Linked DNA regions of Prosthecobacter dejongeii. The protein of the gene in region 3 binds, or shares a complex with, the protein of the main gene of each other region. Links are inferred from orthologs where the notes say so. Each region holds a gene or a part of one and is shown on either strand. Other genes may lie near its edges. The genes, in order: HNQ64_RS11475, nuoD and nuoB.

What was found.
Region 1: the proteins of nuoB (region 3) and HNQ64_RS11475 are in contact, whole or in part, in a crystal structure (PDB 6I1P), measured with the Thermus thermophilus proteins. The link is inferred for Prosthecobacter dejongeii from one-to-one orthologs. Residues at the interface, in WP_096411117.1 of Thermus thermophilus: Ala56, Arg57, Asn58, Asp59, Arg62, Phe63, Ala110, Ser113, Ser114, Gly115, Gly116, Met117, Asn119, Gln125, Asn126, Asp134, Val135, Tyr136, Val137, Pro138, Gly139, Cys140, Arg143, Glu145, Ala146, Ile148, Tyr149, Ala150, Met152, Gln153; in WP_096411123.1 of Thermus thermophilus: Val22, Thr23, Val24, Pro25, Tyr26, Pro27, Val31, Ala32, Leu33, Phe37, Pro64, Ala65, Asn94, Met95, Leu96, Arg97, Cys98, Ile99, Phe100, Phe119, Glu120, Met121, Ala122, Asp123, Tyr124, Glu125, Tyr126, Asp128, Leu129, Lys144.
Region 2: the proteins of nuoB (region 3) and nuoD are in contact, whole or in part, in a cryo-EM structure (PDB 6KHJ), measured with the Thermosynechococcus vestitus proteins. The link is inferred for Prosthecobacter dejongeii from one-to-one orthologs. Residues at the interface, in WP_011056552.1 of Thermosynechococcus vestitus: Leu46, Met47, Tyr48, Thr50, Ala51, Cys52, Phe54, Ile55, Glu56, Ala58, Ala59, Ile61, Gly62, Ser63, Arg64, Phe65, Asn76, Pro78, Thr89, Thr91, Lys93, Met94, Ala97, Leu101, Met123, Phe124, Ser126, Asp127, Ser128, Tyr129; in WP_011057128.1 of Thermosynechococcus vestitus: Pro17, His18, His19, Pro20, Ser21, Met22, Val25, Arg27, Met29, Thr31, Ile38, Asp39, Cys40, Glu41, Pro42, Val43, Ile44, Gly45, Tyr46, Leu47, His48, Arg49, Gly50, Met51, Lys53, Ile54, Asn57, Arg58, Pro65, Tyr66.

Annotation. Positions count from the first base shown.
Region 1 is NZ_JACHIF010000004.1:219,281-225,056, reverse strand. The notes cover bases 1-2,813. They hold HNQ64_RS11475 (NuoI/complex I 23 kDa subunit family protein), read right to left. Parts: upstream 1,774-2,813; coding sequence 1,228-1,773; downstream 1-1,227. Other genes in these bases: HNQ64_RS11470 (complex I subunit 1/NuoH family protein), read right to left, coding at 1,786-2,813; HNQ64_RS11480 (NADH-quinone oxidoreductase subunit J family protein), read right to left, coding at 648-1,223; nuoK (NADH-quinone oxidoreductase subunit NuoK), read right to left, coding at 331-648; nuoL (NADH-quinone oxidoreductase subunit L), read right to left, coding at 1-306. Outside these bases: more of HNQ64_RS11470, read right to left, coding at 2,814-3,054; HNQ64_RS11465 (trimeric intracellular cation channel family protein), read left to right, coding at 3,290-3,907; HNQ64_RS11460 (hypothetical protein), read right to left, coding at 3,918-4,469; tRNA adenosine(34) deaminase TadA, read right to left, coding at 4,571-5,134; signal recognition particle-docking protein FtsY, read right to left, coding at 5,131-5,776. UniProt on the Escherichia coli protein: NDH-1 shuttles electrons from NADH, via FMN and iron-sulfur (Fe-S) centers, to quinones in the respiratory chain. The immediate electron acceptor for the enzyme in this species is believed to be ubiquinone.
Region 2 is NZ_JACHIF010000005.1:424,949-430,832, reverse strand. The notes cover bases 1,027-3,947. They hold nuoD (NADH dehydrogenase (quinone) subunit D), read right to left. Parts: upstream 3,157-3,947; coding sequence 1,897-3,156; downstream 1,027-1,896. Other genes in these bases: HNQ64_RS14280 (NADH-quinone oxidoreductase subunit NuoE family protein), read right to left, coding at 1,348-1,848; HNQ64_RS14285 (diacylglycerol/lipid kinase family protein), read right to left, coding at 1,027-1,272. In the rest of the region: more of HNQ64_RS14285, read right to left, coding at 382-1,026; gnd (decarboxylating NADP(+)-dependent phosphogluconate dehydrogenase), read right to left, coding at 4,168-5,610; HNQ64_RS14265 (hypothetical protein), read left to right, coding at 5,852-5,884.
Region 3 is NZ_JACHIF010000001.1:1,154,529-1,160,391, forward strand. The notes cover bases 1,847-4,746. They hold nuoB (NADH-quinone oxidoreductase subunit NuoB), read right to left. Parts: upstream 3,612-4,746; coding sequence 3,081-3,611; downstream 1,847-3,080. Other genes in these bases: HNQ64_RS04580 (antitoxin), read left to right, coding at 1,847-2,000; HNQ64_RS04585 (PIN domain-containing protein), read left to right, coding at 1,997-2,440; HNQ64_RS04590 (NADH-quinone oxidoreductase subunit C), read right to left, coding at 2,457-3,026; HNQ64_RS04600 (septal ring lytic transglycosylase RlpA family protein), read right to left, coding at 3,718-4,335; HNQ64_RS04605 (alpha/beta fold hydrolase), read right to left, coding at 4,408-4,746. Also shown: HNQ64_RS04570 (amidohydrolase), read left to right, coding at 1-39; HNQ64_RS04575 (sialate O-acetylesterase), read right to left, coding at 57-1,607; more of HNQ64_RS04580, read left to right, coding at 1,743-1,846; more of HNQ64_RS04605, read right to left, coding at 4,747-5,112; HNQ64_RS04610 (L-fucose/L-arabinose isomerase family protein), read left to right, coding at 5,268-5,863. UniProt on the Escherichia coli protein: NDH-1 shuttles electrons from NADH, via FMN and iron-sulfur (Fe-S) centers, to quinones in the respiratory chain. The immediate electron acceptor for the enzyme in this species is ubiquinone.

The DNA.
Region 1 (5,776 bases), on a different replicon or contig from region 3:
GAAAATATGCACCAGCAAACCAATCGAGGTGACGATCAACATCATTCCACGACTCTGCTGATCAATCAGCGCATCAATGGCGATCTTAAACTTCCCAATGCTGACGAACGGCAAAAGAACGGGATTGGAATCCTGAGAGTGCAGCAAAAGCACACTGATCACAAAGCAAACAGTGGCCGAAGCGACCGACAGAAACACGCTGGCGTTTTTCAGCAGCTTGTGTCCAAGCAAAATGGTCAGTGCCGTAAAAAACGGCAACAGCAACAGCAGAGAGGGGAGTGTGGGGGCGGCGTCCGGGGCGGGCATGGAGCGGGAGATTCTCGGTTGCGCTTAGCCTTGCAGCTTAGTGACGGATTCAGTTTCGACACTCTGCTTCGAACGGTAGAGCGCAACGATGATGGCAAGACCAACGGCCACTTCGGCAGCGGCCACCGTGATGGTGAAAAACACTAGAGACTGAGCGGCATAGTCAGGCAGCCCCTCCGTCACACGGAAACGAGAAAAAGCCACGAGAGTGAGGTTGGCAGCACTCAACATCATCTCGAGACACATGTAGATGATGATGATGTTACGCCGCGCGATGACCCCAGCGAGGCCAAGCGCAAACAGCATCCCGCTGATAATAAGGTAATGATTGAGTGTGATCATCAGGCGTCCTTGACTCCTTTCTCACGCTTGCTCAGCACCACCACGCCAATCGTGCCCACAAGGAGCAACAAACCGACCACCTGGAGGTGAAAGCCGTATTTCTGAAACAAAGTGAGGCCCATCAGTTTGGCATCAGGAAGCACTCCTGCCTTTAGGTCATTAGCAATGGTTGGAATCTTGGCCAACTCGCCTGCTTTCTGAAGCACGAGAGGAGCGTCTTTAATTTTAACAGCTCCGTTGCTAAAACTGCTGCAAACTGTCGCGATCTGAAGCGCCAAAATAACGGCCAAAACAATACCTCCGATGACAGCGGGGAGGTTGGGCTTCTTGCCTTCCTCCGCCTTGATATCCAACAACATAATGATGAAGAGGAAAAGCACCATCACGGCACCTGCGTAAACAAGGATCTGGATGGTTCCGATGAAGTAAGCATCCAAGCTCAAGAAAAGAGCCGCAAGACCAACGAAGCTACCCGCTAAAGACAGAGCACTGGTAACGGGATTTCGCGCCGTGACGACCAACAGGCCAAAGCCTAAGGTCATCGCGCTGAAAAGATAAAAGAGGATAGAAGGCATGGCTCTACTTCAATTCATTCCACTTGTTGACGAGGCCAACGCGCTTGCCGCCGATCTCATAGAGCTTCTTCTTGTTGTGCATCAATTCAGCACGGGATTCACCTGTGATGGCGTAATCTTTACGCAAATAGATGGCCTGTTCAGGACAAACTTCTTCACACATGCCGCAGTAGATGCAGCGAGTCATATCAATATCGAACTCCTTCGGCCGCTTTTCCACTTTGGCCCATGGATCATCGCTGGGGATTTCACCGGGAGTGATACGGATGGCCTTTGGAGGGCAAATGAACTCGCAAAGTTGGCAGCTCACGCAGCGCTCACGTTCCTGTTCATCGGTCACCAAAGCGGGAGCACCCCGGTAGTAGGAAGGCAGATTGGCATCCCATTTTTGCTCAGGGTATTCCATGGTCACCTTTTCCTTGCCGCCTACGATCTCGCGGAATGTTTTAAGGGCGTGCCCGAGCGTAATTTTCAAACCTTTGACGAGCGTGGAGATGAACCATCTCTCATGCCAGGCGAGCTTGGGGCGTTGGACGATAATTGTTGCCATCGGAGGGGGAAATTACTTCGTGAAGCAGGCCATGATCACGGCAGTCAGGATGACATTGGCCAGAGCCAGTTCAAACATGAACAGCCAGCCCAATTTCATAAGTTGGTCAAAGCGGAACCGCGGCAGTGACCAGCGAATGAGGATGAAGAAAAGAATGAAGACGATGACCTTCAAAAAGAAGACGCCAATGTGTAGAAGTCCAAGCCAAAAAGGCGTGGAACCTGCGGAGTAATGAAGCTGAAAGCTGCTCCCGAGCCAGCCAAAGGCAGTATCCAACCCGATCATGTTCCCGACGTATTCAAAGAAGGGCCAGAAAGGAATGCTCCAGCCGCCCAGGAACAAGGTAACGGCCAAACCCGATCCAATGATCATGGCTGCATATTCGCCCAAGAAGAAGAGGGCAAATTTCATGGAGCTGTATTCCGTATGGTAACCTGCAACGAGTTCCGTTTCGCACTCCGCCAGGTCAAAAGGCAAGCGATTGGTCTCAGCAAACATCGCCACCGTGAAAATGCAGAAGGAAATGACCATGGGCACCAGCAGCACCCAGCGTTCAGCCGTCAAACCTTCACCCCAGAAAGGCAGCAGGAGCCAACCGTTCGCGTCTTGGAACGCTGACATCTTAGAGAGATTCAGCTCACCGAACACCATCAAAACAGGAATGATCGAAAGCCCCAGGGACAGTTCATAGGAGATCATCTGCGCCGAGGAGCGAACCCCTCCGAGGAAGGGATACTTCGAGTTCGAGGACCATCCTGCTAGGACGATCCCGTAAACCCCCAAGGACGCGATAGCGAAGGTGAAAAGCGGCCCGACATTCAGGTCAGCAATCACAGACTTCACAGGTGCGGAAAAGCCTGTTCCACCCAATTTTTCAATCATTGGATTGAGGAATGAAAAATCCAATTCGCTCCCAAAAGGCAACACGGCACAAGTCATCAGTGCCGGGACCATTGTCAGCGCTGGAGCCAACCAATAGTAGAAAGTATTGACGGACTTCGGGGTGAAATCTTCTTTGAGAAGAAACTTCAAACCATCTGCCATGGGCTGCACCAGGCCCCCGATCCCAAAGATCTGGATATCCTTCTTGAAGCCAAAAAGCGTCAAGGGGATCCCGGTTCGGTTGGGGCCGACACGGTCCTGGATGATGGCCGAAAATCGCCTCTCCGCATAAACGGAGTAAGCGACCATGGGCAAGATGACCAAAAAGGTCAGGAAAACGATCTTCACCACCGAAGTGATGAGGAAGGCAAAGTCGAAGCTGGCGAGAAGTGCTGCCATGGGGGCGTGTGCATTATCAGGAAGGCTTTACGACGGGCAACCCGAATTTGTGAAAAATTTCACAAGCTCACACTTTTGTGGGCCCTAAGCCCCCTCTTTTGACCCTTTTTTTACCAAATTGAGAGGTTGCCGGACGGGGAAAACCATGCTGCGAGACATCCATCACCCATGGATGTCTTTAGAAAGGAGCAGACTTGGTCTTCGATTTCTGCGTTTTTTGGTTCAAAATGACCAGATGCCACCCTGGATTGAGTATTCTGCCTGTGCTGTATGCGCCATTTCCGGCGTGCTTGCAGCCGAGGGAAAACGCATGGACCTCTTTGGAGCGGTAGTTTTAGCTCTCGTGGCAGCGGTGGGTGGCGGAACGATACGCGATCTGTGCCTGGGTGTACGCCCCGTTTTCTGGATTCAGGCTCCTGACCACATCACGTGGTCTCTTGTAGCTGCGGTGAGCACGTTTGTGCTGGCGGGGTTCATCGAAATACCCAATCGAGCATTGACCTTGGCAGATGCCTTTGGGCTGGCCCTCTTTGGCATTGTCGGTACGGAGAAAGCCCTTCTCCTAGGCTCACCTGCCATCGTAGCAGTCCTCCTGGGCATCGTCACGGGAGTCGCGGGAGGTATCCTCCGGGATGTTTTGCGAAGTGAAATTCCTTGGGTCCTGAGAGCGGAGGTTGAACTTTATGCGACCGCAGTGGGCATAGGGGCCACCATTTTTGTGTTGCTGGAACGATGGCTTCCACCTTCAGAAAGCCATCGCTATATAGCTATGTCGGTGATCTTAATTCTGCGGCTCGCCGCCATGCGCTGGAAACTGCGATTACCCACTTTCCAGACACGACCCAAAAAGTGAAATCTCCCTGTTAAAGCGGCTCGCGCCCAGTGGCCTCTATGAATTGCTGACGCAGGCTCTGGTAGCTGGTTTCCCATTGATCCAGTGAGCGCTGATATTCCACGATTTGCTTTTCTAAAAGGCCGACACGCTGCTGCAAAAGCGCGTCCCCACTCCCCTTCTGCAGATCTGGCCACTGGGCACCCACCAAGGTAGTTTCGGCGCTGCGCGTGTGATGCGGGCTAAAACCAAAGAAGGCCTGATCTGAAAGCCGGGATTCCGTGGCATCCACGCAATTGATCAGAACGACATTTTCATCAATTTCTCCTGTGGCTAAAAACTCCTGAATGGTGGCGACATTGGTCGGCCCATAAAGATACTGATCCGGCATTTGGATCAGCCAATCCATCTGCAATTCCTGGATCATGGGTGCCCGCTGCCAGGTCTGTCGCCCGTCATTGGATAACTTATCCATGGGCGAAATTTTAGCCTCGCTAGCCCAGCCCAAAAGGGTCTCGGTGGTGATGGGGCCGTATTCTTGATTGTCAGCCGCTTTGATGAGATGCCAGGTCGTATCGCTCATGTCTCAGATGTTAGCGAATGCCCCCCAGCCACCGGAAGAAAAAAATGAGAAAACCGATGACCGGGCAGAACGCATGCTAACCTGGGACAAAGGACTCCCGTTTAAGGGCCATCAAAGATCGTCGAGTCCGATATCTGAGGAGGCGTGCCAATCCCCTTCGTATGGGCTAGGCCCAGAGCTTTCCGCTTGCGCGCATCGGCAAAAAAAGCCTTTAGCAAAGCGATGCTGTCATCCGCCAAAACACCGGGCGTGATCTCGCTGCGATGGTTGAGATTGGGAGCTTGCAGCAGATTCCAAAATCCCCCTGCCGCCCCACCTTTGACATCCACACAACCGAAGATGACCCGCCGAATCCGGCAGTGGACAATCGCCCCGGCACACATGGGACAAGGCTCTTTGGTAACGTAGAGATCACACTCCGCTAAACGCCAGTCTTCCATCGCACTCTCCGCCTGAGTCAGAGCCAGCATTTCGGCATGAGCGGTGGCATCTTTCAGCGTTTCCACCTGATTCCAGGCACGACCGATGATCTGCCCTTTGTGAACGATGACCGCGCCAATGGGCACCTCATCCTGACGGGCTGCTTTTTTGGCCAGACGTAGAGCCTCGCGCATGAAGTGCTCATCCGAGACGAGATCAATGGTTTGGGGAAGTTCCAGGCTCATAGCAGTTCCTCGACGAAACGTTGACTGTTGAAGGGCTGAAATTCCTCCACTTTTTCACCCAGGCCGATGTAGCGGGTGGGCACCCCCAGCTCCTGCTGGATGGTCACTAAAATGCCGCCTTTACCACTGCCATCCAGCTTGGTGACGATGACGCCCGTCAGTGGGATGATCTTGTGAAACTCGCGTGCCTGCTGGAGGGCATTGGCCCCCGTGGTGGCATCCACCACCAAAAGAACTTCGTGGGGAGAGGTGCTGTCTTTACGCCCCAGGATGCGGTGGATCTTTTTCAGCTCTTCCATGAGGTTGTGCTTGTTGTGTAAGCGGCCCGCCGTGTCACATAGCAGGAAGTCCGCCTGAGTGCGACTGGCGAGGTCATACGCCTCAAAACAAACAGAGGCGGGATCACCATTTGGCGGCCCTTTCACCATGGGGATGTTTAGGCGCTGAGACCAGACTTCCAGCTGCTCCACGGCGGCTGCGCGGAAAGTATCTGCTGCGGCTAGCACCACCTTTTTTCCGCCTTTATGGAGAAGATGGGCCAGTTTGGCCGTGGAGGTGGTCTTTCCAGTGCCATTCACCCCGATCACCAGGACCACCTTGGGTTTACCGTCCAGAGGCGTCAGTGTCTCAGCCTTTTCAGGC
Region 2 (5,884 bases), on a different replicon or contig from region 3:
GCGCGCCCCCAGGCCTGAAACACCGCAGAGGTAAGAACACCGCAGAGAAAACCCTTCTGAAAAACTCTTCTCTGCGGTGTTCCTATCTCTTGCGGTGTGTCCTTTCTTCAAAGGCGGATGGGCCTATCGGGAACGGTCCCGCACGGGCACCTCCCCCGCTCTCGTTCGCTCCATTCATCCACACTTCCCGTTAGGCCTTTTCCTAGACCGTCCCGGATGCGGGGCGGGACGACCCTACCCGGCCCCAAACCTGCCCCCCCCTAACGGCCTTTCCTGTGAATCCTGAAAATCCTGTGAATCCTATCAAAAAAACGGTACCCCGGCCATCACGCCACATTCACCCCACACCCACCTTTTCTGGGGTTGTCGGGCCTGCCCGCCTCACACCGCCACCTGCACCTTGAACGGTGCGGCCTGAAACACCACGGGGGTGCCGATGCTGGCCAGCTCGCCATCCACCTCCAGCGGCGCGGCGGGGGTGGAGGTCACGGTGAACTCGCGCAGTTGCAGGTAATCAATGTCCTCCGCAGGCTCATACCCATCCACCAAAATCGCCCGCAGCATCTGCGCAAATTCCCAGCCGCCCAGGCCGCGAAACACCAGCACATCCAGCAGCCCGTCCTGATTCGACGCCTGGCGAAACACCGGCACCGGGCCGCCGTAATGCCTGCCCGCGCCCACCAGCACCACCGAGCCATGCAGCGAGGGCCGCCCCTCGATGTGGACGGAAAGCACGGGCGGCTGCCGCGTCAGCACCTGCATGGCAGACATGACGTAACTCAGCGGGCCAAAGCGTTTTTTGCTCTCCCAGGAGGTCTCCTGGATGATCTCGGCATCGAACCCCACGCCCGCCAGTTGCACAAAGTACTGGTCATTCGCCATCCACAGGTCCAGCTCCCGGAAACGGCCCTGGGAAATCTGCGCCCAGCACGCCGGCAGATCCGCACTGGGCAGGCCCAGCTCCAGCGAAAAAACATTCATCGTCCCCACCGGCAGCACGCCCAGCGCCGTGTGTTTTTCCCCCGCAGGACGGGCGGCATTCACGCGGCACAGGCCCTGCAGCACCTCATTCATGGTGCCATCTCCGCCAGCGGCGACGATGAGCGGGTGGCCTTCACGGGCCAGTTTCTCCGCCAGCTCCGTGGCCTGGCCGGGGCCTTCCGTGAGGATGAGCTCGGGCGCGGGAGTCAGTGCGCGGATGGCTTTTTCACGCGCAGCCGCCTGGGTGCTGCGGGCGGCCGGATTCAGAATGACGGGGATTCTTTCGGGCATGAGGGGCAGCGCCTATGGGCCAGAATGGGGCCGAGCTCAAGCAACACTTCCCTTGGCGAGGCGGCACGCCACCGATCAAGGGTACTTTGCCAGCAGCTCCGCCGCTTTGGCAGGCTCCACCTTTTCAAAAAAGTCGTCTTCCACCATGCACACGGGGCCAAAGCCGCAGCTCGCCAGGCACTCAGCAAATTCGATGCTGTACTTGCCGTCTTCACTCACCGCGATGGGGTGGTGGTGATCGCAGTGGCTGCGGTCAATTTTGGCCTCTTTGCACAGCGCATCCATCAGCTCATAGCTGCCCGTCATGGCGCAGGAAAGCGTGCGGCAGACGCGGATGTGGTACTTCCCAGGGGCGCTCTGGCGGAAACCGGGGTAGAAGGTCACCACCTCCAGCACCTGGATCGGCTCCAGCCCCAGCTTCGCCGCCACCCAGTTCACGATGTCATCGCTGATGAACCGGTAGTGCTCCTGCATCAGGTGCAGCAGGGGCAAAACGGCACTGCGCTTGGAAACGGGGTAATGCGTGATCACCTCGTCCATCTTGCTCTCCAACTCTGCGGGGACTGCGAATGCCATCTTAAAAGTTCAGGTAGTAAAAGGTTGCTAGATTCAGCGCGTGCAGCCTCAGCGGTCGCACTCGCCCATCACGAAGTCGAGGCTGCCCAGCACGGAAGGAATGTCGCTGAGCATGTGACCGGGCATGATTTTGGAAAGGATGCTCAGGTTCACGAACGAGGGGCTGCGGATCTTCAGGCGGTAAGGCACCCCACCGCCCTTGCTGTGGATGTAAAAGCCCAGCTCTCCCTTAGGATTTTCCGCGCCAAAGTACACCTCACCCGCAGGCGCATCAATGCCCTGAGTGGCGATGATGAAGTGGTGGATGAGCTCCTCCATCTTCATGAGCACGCGATCTTTATTTGGCAGCAGGCCTTTGGCATCGGCCACATTGATGGGGCCGCCGGGCAGCTTCGCAAACACCTGACGCAGGATGCGCACGCTCTGGCGCATCTCTTCCATGCGGACGAGGTAACGATCGTAACAATCTCCCTTGGTGCCGATGGGCACATCGAATTCGTACTTCTCGTAGTCGAGGTAAGGGTTCGTTTTGCGCAGGTCATGCTCCACGCCGGAGCCGCGCAGGTTCGGGCCCGAGAGGCCGTAGGCGATGGCATCCGCCTTGGTGATGACGCCGATGTCCTGCGTACGGGCGATGAAGATGGCGTTGCGCGTCAGCAGCTTGTCAATCTCATCAATGACGGGCTCCACCTCGGCAAGGAACTTCAGGACCGACTCGGTAAAGCCGTCTGGCAGATCGCGGATCTGGCCGCCCACGCGGGTGTAGCTGGTGGTGAAGCGTGCGCCGGTGAGCTGCTCGCACAGGTTATAGATCTTCTCACGCTCCGTGAACGTGTAGAGGAAAACCGTCATCGCGCCCACGTCCATGGCGAAGACGCCCACGCCCAGCAGGTGGGCGGAAATGCGCGCCAGCTCACAGCAGATCACGCGGATCGCACGGCCACGCTCCGGCACTTCCCAGCCCATCAGTTTTTCCACCGCCAGGGCGTAAGCCACGTTGTTGGCCAGGGGGGCCAGGTAGTCCAGCCGGTCTGTGTAGGGCACGAACTGGTTGTAATGCATGTTTTCGGCGATCTTTTCATCGCCCCGGTGCAGGTAGCCCACATCTGGCTCCGCCTTCGTGATGGTCTCGCCATCCAGTTCCAAAATCATCCGCAGCACCCCGTGGGTGGCTGGGTGGGAGGGCCCCATGTTCAGGACCAGCTTCTCGCCCACGAGATCGGTCGTCGTCTCTTCGAGACTGTCCAGGTGCATCGCCACCTTGGCGGCGGTGTCCGGGGACTCGTATTCACGGGTAACAGCAGGCATAATGGGGTAAAGATGACTATTCTACGCGGGCCAAACAGCGGCAACACGAATTTGTGAAAAATTTCACAAGCTCCCCTTCGGTGTCCCTGGGGAGTTCGCAGGACTCGGGGGCGGGGGGAGGTGTAGGAGAAAAGGTAGGCGCAGGGGGACGGTGCGCCGCGCGTGGGGGCGGACGGATGTTTCTCGCGCCCCTGCGGGGCGCCCCTCTTGCCACATTGTGGGGGGTTTCGTCCATCCGGGGGTTCCCGCTCGCCAAGCCTCGCTCCACCCCCGGCTACTTTTCTTTCGCCCCTCCGGGGCGAGGAGGTGCAAGGGGAAAAGGTAGGGCACACGGTCCCCAGGCGCAGCGGGGTGGGGGGATGACCTCGTCCGCAGTACAGCATTCATCACTCTCCGAGTGATGCCGTCCGCCCCAGCACGCATCGTCCGCCAGTACAGTATTCATCACTCTCCGAGTGATGCGTCCGCCCCAGCACGCACCGTCCGCCAGTACAGTATTCATCACTCTCCGAGTGATGCCGTCCGCCCCAGCCAAGCCTCGTCCGCCATGGAGCGCACGCGTCTCGCGTGCCGAGTTCTGCGTCCTCGCGGAACTCCCATTTAGCGCCCTCGTCCGCCCCCTAGCTTCCACCCCACTGCGCATTGGGACAATGCGCCCTACCTTACCCCCTCGTCCGCTCCCCCATCCTAAACCTCCCCAAGCCCCTCCCCGCGCCCCGGAGGGGCGAAAGAAGACTAGCCGGGGGTGGAGCGAGGCACGAGCGAAACCCCCGGTCACCTAACCAAGAGCGCGTCCACACACGCTGCGCCCTGGAGGGGCGCGAGAAAGGTCGAATGTCCCCCGATGCGTGTTGTTGGTTAGGCGCTGGTCCGGAGGTCTCTCTGGATGTGGAGGCCCGGTGTTTCGGGGCGCGGGTGTGGGCGCGCACCGCACAAAAAAGGCGACTGAGGTTTCCCTCAGTCGCCTGGAAATGAAACGAGGAGGTGCCGCGGCACGTCCTCATTCGGGGGTTAGCCGATGACTTCTGGCCACTCGGTGTGGAAGAACTCACCTTCAGGCTTGTCCGTGCGCTCATAGGTGTGAGCACCGAAGAAGTCGCGCTGGGCCTGCAGCAGGTTGGCGGGCAGGCGCTCGGCGCGGTAGCTGTCGTAGTAGCCGAGGGAGGCGGAGAAAGCCGGAACGGGGATGCCGTTCAGCGTGGCCAGGGCCACGACTTCGCGCCAGTTCTGCTGCGTCTTGCTCAGCAGGTCCTTGAAGAAGGGGGCCAGCATGAGGTTGCTCAGCTCTGCGTTTTCACGATACGCGTCGGTGATCTTGTTGAGGAAGCGGGCACGGATGATGCAACCGCCGCGCCAGATGGAGGCGATGCGGCCGAGGTCGAGGCCCCAGTTCTTCGCTTCGCCCATGGTCTTGATCAGGTCCAGGCCCTGGGCGTAGGAGATGACTTTGGAGGCGTAGAGGGCATCGTGCACTTTCTGGACGAGCTCGGCTTTGTCCGTGGTGATGTTCACCTTCGGGCCGGTGAGTTCCTTGCTGGCAGCCACGCGGGCTTTCTTCTTGGAGGAAAGGATGCGGGCCTCCACAGCGGCATTGATGGTGCTGATGACGACGGCGTTTTCAGCGGCGTTCAGCAGGGTCCACTGGCCCGTGCCTTTCTGGCCAGCCTTGTCCACGATGAGTTCGACGATCGGCTTGCCCGTCTCAGGGTCTTTCTGTTCCAGGGCCTTGCCGGTGATCTGGATGAGGTAGCTCTGCATGTCGCCGTCGTTCCAGTCGGTGAAGACCTGGGCGATTTCATCCGTGGTGAAGCCGGCGTTTTTGAAGATGTTGTAGGCTTCGCAGATGAGCTGCATGTCGCCATACTCGATGCCGTTGTGGATCATCTTCACGTAGTGGCCAGCGCCGCCAGTGCCGATGTGGATCACGCAAGGCTCGCCGTCCACTTTGGCGGAGATGCTTTCAAAGATGGGCTTCATGACTTCCCAGGTGCTGGCCGGGCCACCAGGCATGATGGAGGGGCCTTTGCGGGCGCCTTCTTCACCGCCGGAGACGCCTGCGCCGATGAAGCGGAGGCCTTTTTCGGCCAAGTATTTGTCGCGGCGCTCCGTGGTCAGGTAGTAGCTGTTGCCACCGTCAATGACGATGTCGTCCTTTTCCAGGAGGGGGATGAGCTGCTCGATCACGGCATCCACCGCGTCGCGGTCGCTGTCTTTGACGGCGTTGGACTTCACCATGATCTGGATCTTCCGGGGAGTGGCCAGGGACTGGACAAATTCTTCCAGGGTCTTGGCGCCGACGAGCTTTTTGCCAGGGTGCTTGGCGATGAATTCGTCCGTCGTGGCGGTGGTGCGGTTAAACACGGAAACCTGGAAGCCACGGCTTTCCACGTTCAACACTAGGTTCTGGCCCATCACGGCGAGGCCGATCAATCCGAAGTCACTTTTTTGGCTCATTTTCAGTCAGTAGGGGTAAGTTAGGCCGCCTGGGCGGGGGCGGGAGTCATACCTGCCGGGGGGATATTTGGCAAAGGGGATTTTGTTCATGGGAAGGATGAATGCGGCTGATGGCCCGGTGAATGGCGGGTGGAAAGGCCTGAAAAAGCTGCACAGAAGGGCGCAAGCGCGTCATTTCTGGGGGTGAAAAAAGTGGTTTTTTCATTCGTTGTCTTCTGAGTTGCCCTTACATTTTGCACGCATGGTTTCCCTATCGCCTTCATCCCGCCGCTTA
Region 3 (5,863 bases):
AAAACTTGGTTAGGCGGGAAAGTGGTGTTTGAGAAGTAAGCTCGTAGAGCCTGCTATTATTCCTTCGGTTTCGTGGTCATCGGGAAGTCATCCGTGCGGAAGGGGGTCACAGGGAGACCTTCGACACTGAGGAGGTTGCACACGGGGTTGTTGGCCCAGGCATAACGGACGGCCACTGGCTTGGCTACTTCCGCGGCGGTCACTTCCACTTTGTCACCGCCCACGATTTTGGCGGTGGCCCACACCCACTTCTTGTCTTCGCCACAGATGGCAAAACCTTTGACCTCGCTCACGTCCACGGTGCGCAAGGTGGAGCCGAAGGTGTCCAGAGTGACGATGGCTTTGTTGCCTGCAATGGCCACGGATTTGTATTCGGGGCTGCGGTAGGGCAGCTTGAAGCCGTAGTCCTTCACCAGAGCGTGGCGGGCGAGACGCTCGGCCACGTCACGTTTGTTTTTCGGGTGAATGTCGTTGGCTTCGCCGAGATCAATGATGACGGCCTGGCCACCGTTTTTGATGGCGTTCTGGGTCTTGGTCTGGCTTTCGCGCAGTTCAGCCCAGGCACTGTCGCCAGGGGTGGGTACTTCAGGCATGAAGTCAGCCAACTGCACCCAGTAGAAGGGGAAATCACCCTGTTTCCACTCTTTGCGCCAATGCTCAATCATGAACGGGAAGAGAGAGCCGTATTCATAGGCGCGTCCGGCATTGGACTCGCCCTGGTACCAGATAGCCCCTTTGATGCCATAGCCGATGGTGGGCAGCAGCACGCCGTTGTAGATGTTTCCAGGGCGGGCATTGCCCGTGAGCCAGCTTTGAGGGGAACTGGGCTGGCGAGGAATAGGTTGGCCAGCTTTTTTGGCTTCGTCGGCCTGGGTCTTCCATTTAGCCAGAGCCACTTCGTAATCCTTTTTGGCCTTCTCAGAGTTCATGGCGGCTTCCGTCTTCACGGTGTTTTCCATGAGGCCTTTGAAGCGTGCGTCTTTCTCCAATTCATCACGCCGTACCCAGGCTTCGGCAGCGCTGCCACCCCAGGCGTTGTTGATCAGGCCCACGGGCACATCCAGCATGCGATGCAGGACGCGACCATAGAAATAACCGACCGCGCTGAACGGGCCCACGGTCTGTGGGGAGCACTCTACCCACTGGCCTTTGAAGTCCTGCTGGGGCTCTTGAGTGCCCACTTGTGGCACGGAGATGAGGCGGATGTTCGGGTATTTCGCCGTGGCGATTTCTAGGTCTGCATCCCAGGAGGCGTTCACGCTCCACTGCATGTTGGACTGGCCGGAGCAGATCCACACCTCACCCACGAGGACGTTTTTCAGCTCGCGGGTATTGGTGCCTTTGATGCCGAGGGTGGCAGGCTGCGCATTGGCAGGTACCGCATCCAGCTTCACGGTCCATTTGCCATCCGCGCCTGCTTTGGCGGTCTTGGTCTGGCCTGCAAAGGTCACGGTCACATCCGTGCCGGGCGTATCCCAGCCCCAGATGGGGTTGGCCTGCTTTTGCTGCAGGACCATGTTATCGCCAATGATGGCGGGTAGTTTGATTTCCGCCCGAGCCGAAAAGGCCAAGGCAGCGAGGAGTGAGGTGAGTGCGAGTGTGCGCATGGATGGGATAAGAGAGCGTGTAGTACGTCATCTCCAAGATGAACCCTTCGTCGATCCGAAAATAATGCATAGCCCTATGAAATAGGTTGCTGATGTAAAATTGACGGCTTTCAAAAAGGATGTATAATTGACATCATGACGCGTACGCAAATCCAGCTTCCCGATGAGCTTTATCGCCGGGCCAAAGCTTTGGCAGAGCAGAAAGAGCTTTCTTTAGCCGAGATTGCTAGACGTGGAATTGAGCTGTTTTTAGCTCGGTTCCCACAGCCGATAGCCGAGCCTCAAAAATGGGTTCTGCCCAAGGTATCTGCGGGTCGCGCCCTGGTTCCTCTGGACAAACTTAGAGACATTTCCAGTGAGGAAGAATCCATGCGAGGTCTCGATCAGTCATGATTGCTCTCGACACGAATATTTTGCTACCAGCTGTCAATCCAGACCACCCAGATCATGCGAAGGCGTTTTTGTTTGTGATGGGTTTACAAGATCGTGATGAGGTGGCTATCTCGGAGTTCGTTTTAGTCGAACTCTACGGATTGTTACGAAATCCAGTGGTGCTTCTCAAGCCTTTAGATGCTCCCGAAGCAGTGGCTGTTTGTGAGGCTTTTCGCTGTCACCCGCGATGGCAAATCTTGGGTTTTCCTCCGGACAGTAAGGTGTTTCATGACCTTTATTGGCCGCACCTAAGAATGAAAAATTTTGCGCGACGAAAAGCTTTTGATTTGAGAATCGCGCTGTCGCTCACTCTTCAAGGAGTCACGGAGTTTGCTACCGTGAACTTGAAGGACTTTGAAGGGATGGGCTTTAAGCGCGTCTGGAATCCTCTCGAAGAATAACCAGGGCTGCCAAACACTACTCCACCCGCTTTGCGCGCGGCTCGCGGGCCACGGTGTCTGGGGCACCTGCGCTGGTGACGAAGGGACCGTCTGCCATGGGGGCGATGCCAGTGAAGCCGACTTCGGGCATGTCGCTGGGTTTGCCGGCGAGGGGGAAGTCTTTGCGCAGGGGGAAGTAGGGGTAACCTTCCCACATGAGGATGCGGCGCAGATCGGGATGACCGGCGAATTTGATGCCCATCATGTCCCAGACTTCACGCTCATGCCAGTCGGCCGTGGGCCAGATGTCACTGACGGTGGCGGGTTCTTCTTCATCGGGGATCTGGGCCTTGATGCGCAGGTGCTGGTGATGGCCGTAGCCATACACTTCATAGACCATTTCAAAACGCGGTTCCTGGCCCATGTGATCCAGGCTGGAGATGTCCACGAGGTAATCGAAGTTCAGCTCGTCACGGCAGTATTTGAGCAGCGATTTCACACTGGTCAAGGAAACTTGCAGGGTGTGCTCGCCCCGAAATTCGGTGGTGCTGAGGACGGCATCGCCGAATTTTTCCTTCAGGGCGGTGACCATTTGCGCGGCGTTCATGATGCGATTCGGTGCGGCTTGTTGTCCTTTTGACGATTTTTGACGGGCCTAAAATTAGGACAGCTCGTTGATCAATTCCTGCTTCTGCTCGGAGATGGAGTGCTCGCCTTCGATTTTACGCTGCAAGCGCATCAGACCTTCCATGAGAGCTTCCGGGCGTGGAGGGCAGCCCGAGATGTACACGTCCACTGGGATCAGGTGATCAATGCCCTGAAGCACAGCGTAACTGCGATACATGCCACCGCTGGAGGCACAGGCACCCATGGCGATGCACCACTTGGGCTCCGGCATCTGGTCCCACACGCGTTTCACGGCCAGGGCCATTTTGTAAGTCACTGTGCCTGCGACGATCATCACATCCGCCTGACGGGGGGAAAAGCGCATGACCTCCATGCCAAAGCGGCTGAGGTCATAACGGCTGCAAGCGGAGGCCATCATCTCGATGGCACAGCAGGCGAGGCCCATGGGCATCGGCCAGAGGGAGTTCTTGCGCATCCAGTTGACCGCAGAGTCCAGCTTGGTGACGACGACATTGCCCTCGATTTTGGAATCGTAGGAGGCTTCGGTTTCAGCAGGGGCGACCATGGCGTTGGAAAAAGAGGTTAACGATGGAAGAAATACGCCCCGGCTCCCCCCCCGGCAACCCGTTTGTGAAAGTTTTCACAAGCTCGGGCAGCCCGTGAAGTATCATTTAGAAGGTCTTCAGACCAGGAGGGGTGCTGCTGGTTCCGTTAAATCCAGGTGCGTTAGGGGCACCGCCTGCGGGTTGCTGCACTTGGTAAGTGGCAGCGGGAGCTGAGTAAGAGGGGGTGGTGGGCTGCGGGGTGTAGCCCCCGTAGGCAGGCTGTGGCGAGTAAGATGGAGGTGCCGCAGGCCGTGGGGAGTAAGCGGGCTGCTGGGCATAGCCCCCATACTGTGGCTGGGCTGGGGCGCCGTAGTTTCCTCGAGCCACCGTTTGAGCCGTGACCTCCACCTGACCCATCTGCATGTAGGGGATGCCGATCTGCTGGGCAGCGGCGCTGGAGAGATTGATCACACGTCCCTGATAATAGGGAAAGCGATCATTGACGGTGACATTCACCGTGCGGCCATTGAGCATGTTTTTCACCGTCACCACGGTGCCAAAGGGCAAGGTGGTGTGGGCAGCGGTGTAAGCTTGTGGATAATAGATCTCACCTGAAGAGGTAGGTCGTCCGGTGTATTGGTCTGCGACATAGGAGGCCCAGCCCTGCTCCCTGTGGGCAGGTGGACGTGAGGCGCAACTGACCAGGGCCAGCATGGAGAGACAGAGAAACCAGCGACAAAACATGCAGGCATGGTTTTTACACAAAGAAGTGCGCTTCGTCACTCTTAGAAATTAAGAAAGCTTCGACAATGGGGTCTAGGAGGATGCGGGCGATAAGTTGTCAGCCATGGCCCACTCCGTGTGGGAGATGAAGGCACCCTCCTTCAAAAAACGCTCCACCGCCCGCAGCACCCGGGGCCGCCACATCATGAATGTGTGGTCTGCCTGCGTGACCATGAAATCTGCCTGCCCTGCAACCCAACCCCCCGCGACGGTGACGATGCCATCGGACTCGGGGCCCAAGAGATCACGGAAAAGGGTAATCACAGGCTTATTTCCCATGATGATGCCGGTGCCGGGCGGCACGGCCCCAAGCCTGCGCGGAGTGCTTGTTTCATCCACCCCCAGCTCATGAATGACGGGGCCTAACAAACGACGCAACCAGGGCGACTCCCCCAGTTGCGCAAGCACCTCGCTGCCTTGATTCGGCGGGCCTAACATCACGGTGCGGCCGAGAGGGAAGGACGGGTCTCGGTTCTCTGCCCAGGCCCGGAACAGGATACCGCCCAGAGAGTGCGTGACAAAATGAACGCGCGTGCCCTTGGTCAGTCGCAGTTTAGCTAAAACAGGTTTTAACCATTGATCCACGGCTTTCTGCACTGTGACACGACGGGAGGGGTAGCTCACGCTGATGACCCTGTAACCCGCCCGCCATAACCAGAAACGCAACGCCAGCAGACTGCGAGGCGAACGCCCGAGCCCGTGGATCAAAACCACGATGTCGCGCTGGGTAGGTTTCATAGGGTACTAATGCAGCGAGAACGTCTTTTGGTCAACTTTTGGCTGTGCAGGACAATCGGAGGTGGCCAGGGTCAAGAATCGTCAAACACCCAGCAAGAATGAGCAGCACCGAGGCATTGCTTGAGGAGCTTGTTTTGGAAGATGCTTAAGAGATCATGCCCAACCATCGCGCCATCCAGCTCGTCGCCAGCGGCGACCTCCGACTTTCCGCCAACCAAACCTGCTGGCCTGCCCAGAAGGCCATGGAAGACGCTTTGGCCAAAGCTCTTAAAGCCGAAGGTTATGAGGTCAAACGTGCTCATCCATACGATGCCAAGAAAAAGCACGGCTTCATCGCCAGTCAGCGTGAGGGGATCGAGGTCTTTCGCACGGTGGACCCAGATGCGCCCATCATCGTGGCAGAGGCGGTGTGGCAATATTCGCATCACGTGCTCGCGGGGCTTAGCACGCATCGCGGCCCCATCTTGACCGTGGCGAACTGGAGCGGCCAGTGGCCCGGCCTCGTGGGCCTGCTGAATCTGAATGCGTCGCTGACCAAGGCCGGCGTGACCTACTCCACGCTCTGGAGCGAGACCTTCACCGATGCCTATTTTAAAAATGGCCTGCGTGAATGGCTCGATACGGGTGCCGTGACGCATGACCAGTCCCATGTGCGCGATCTTTCCCTGCTGAAGCTGCCGCAGGAGGATGAAAGTCTGGGCCGGGATTTCGGGCGTCGTTTCCGCAATCACAAGGCGATTCTCGGCGTCTT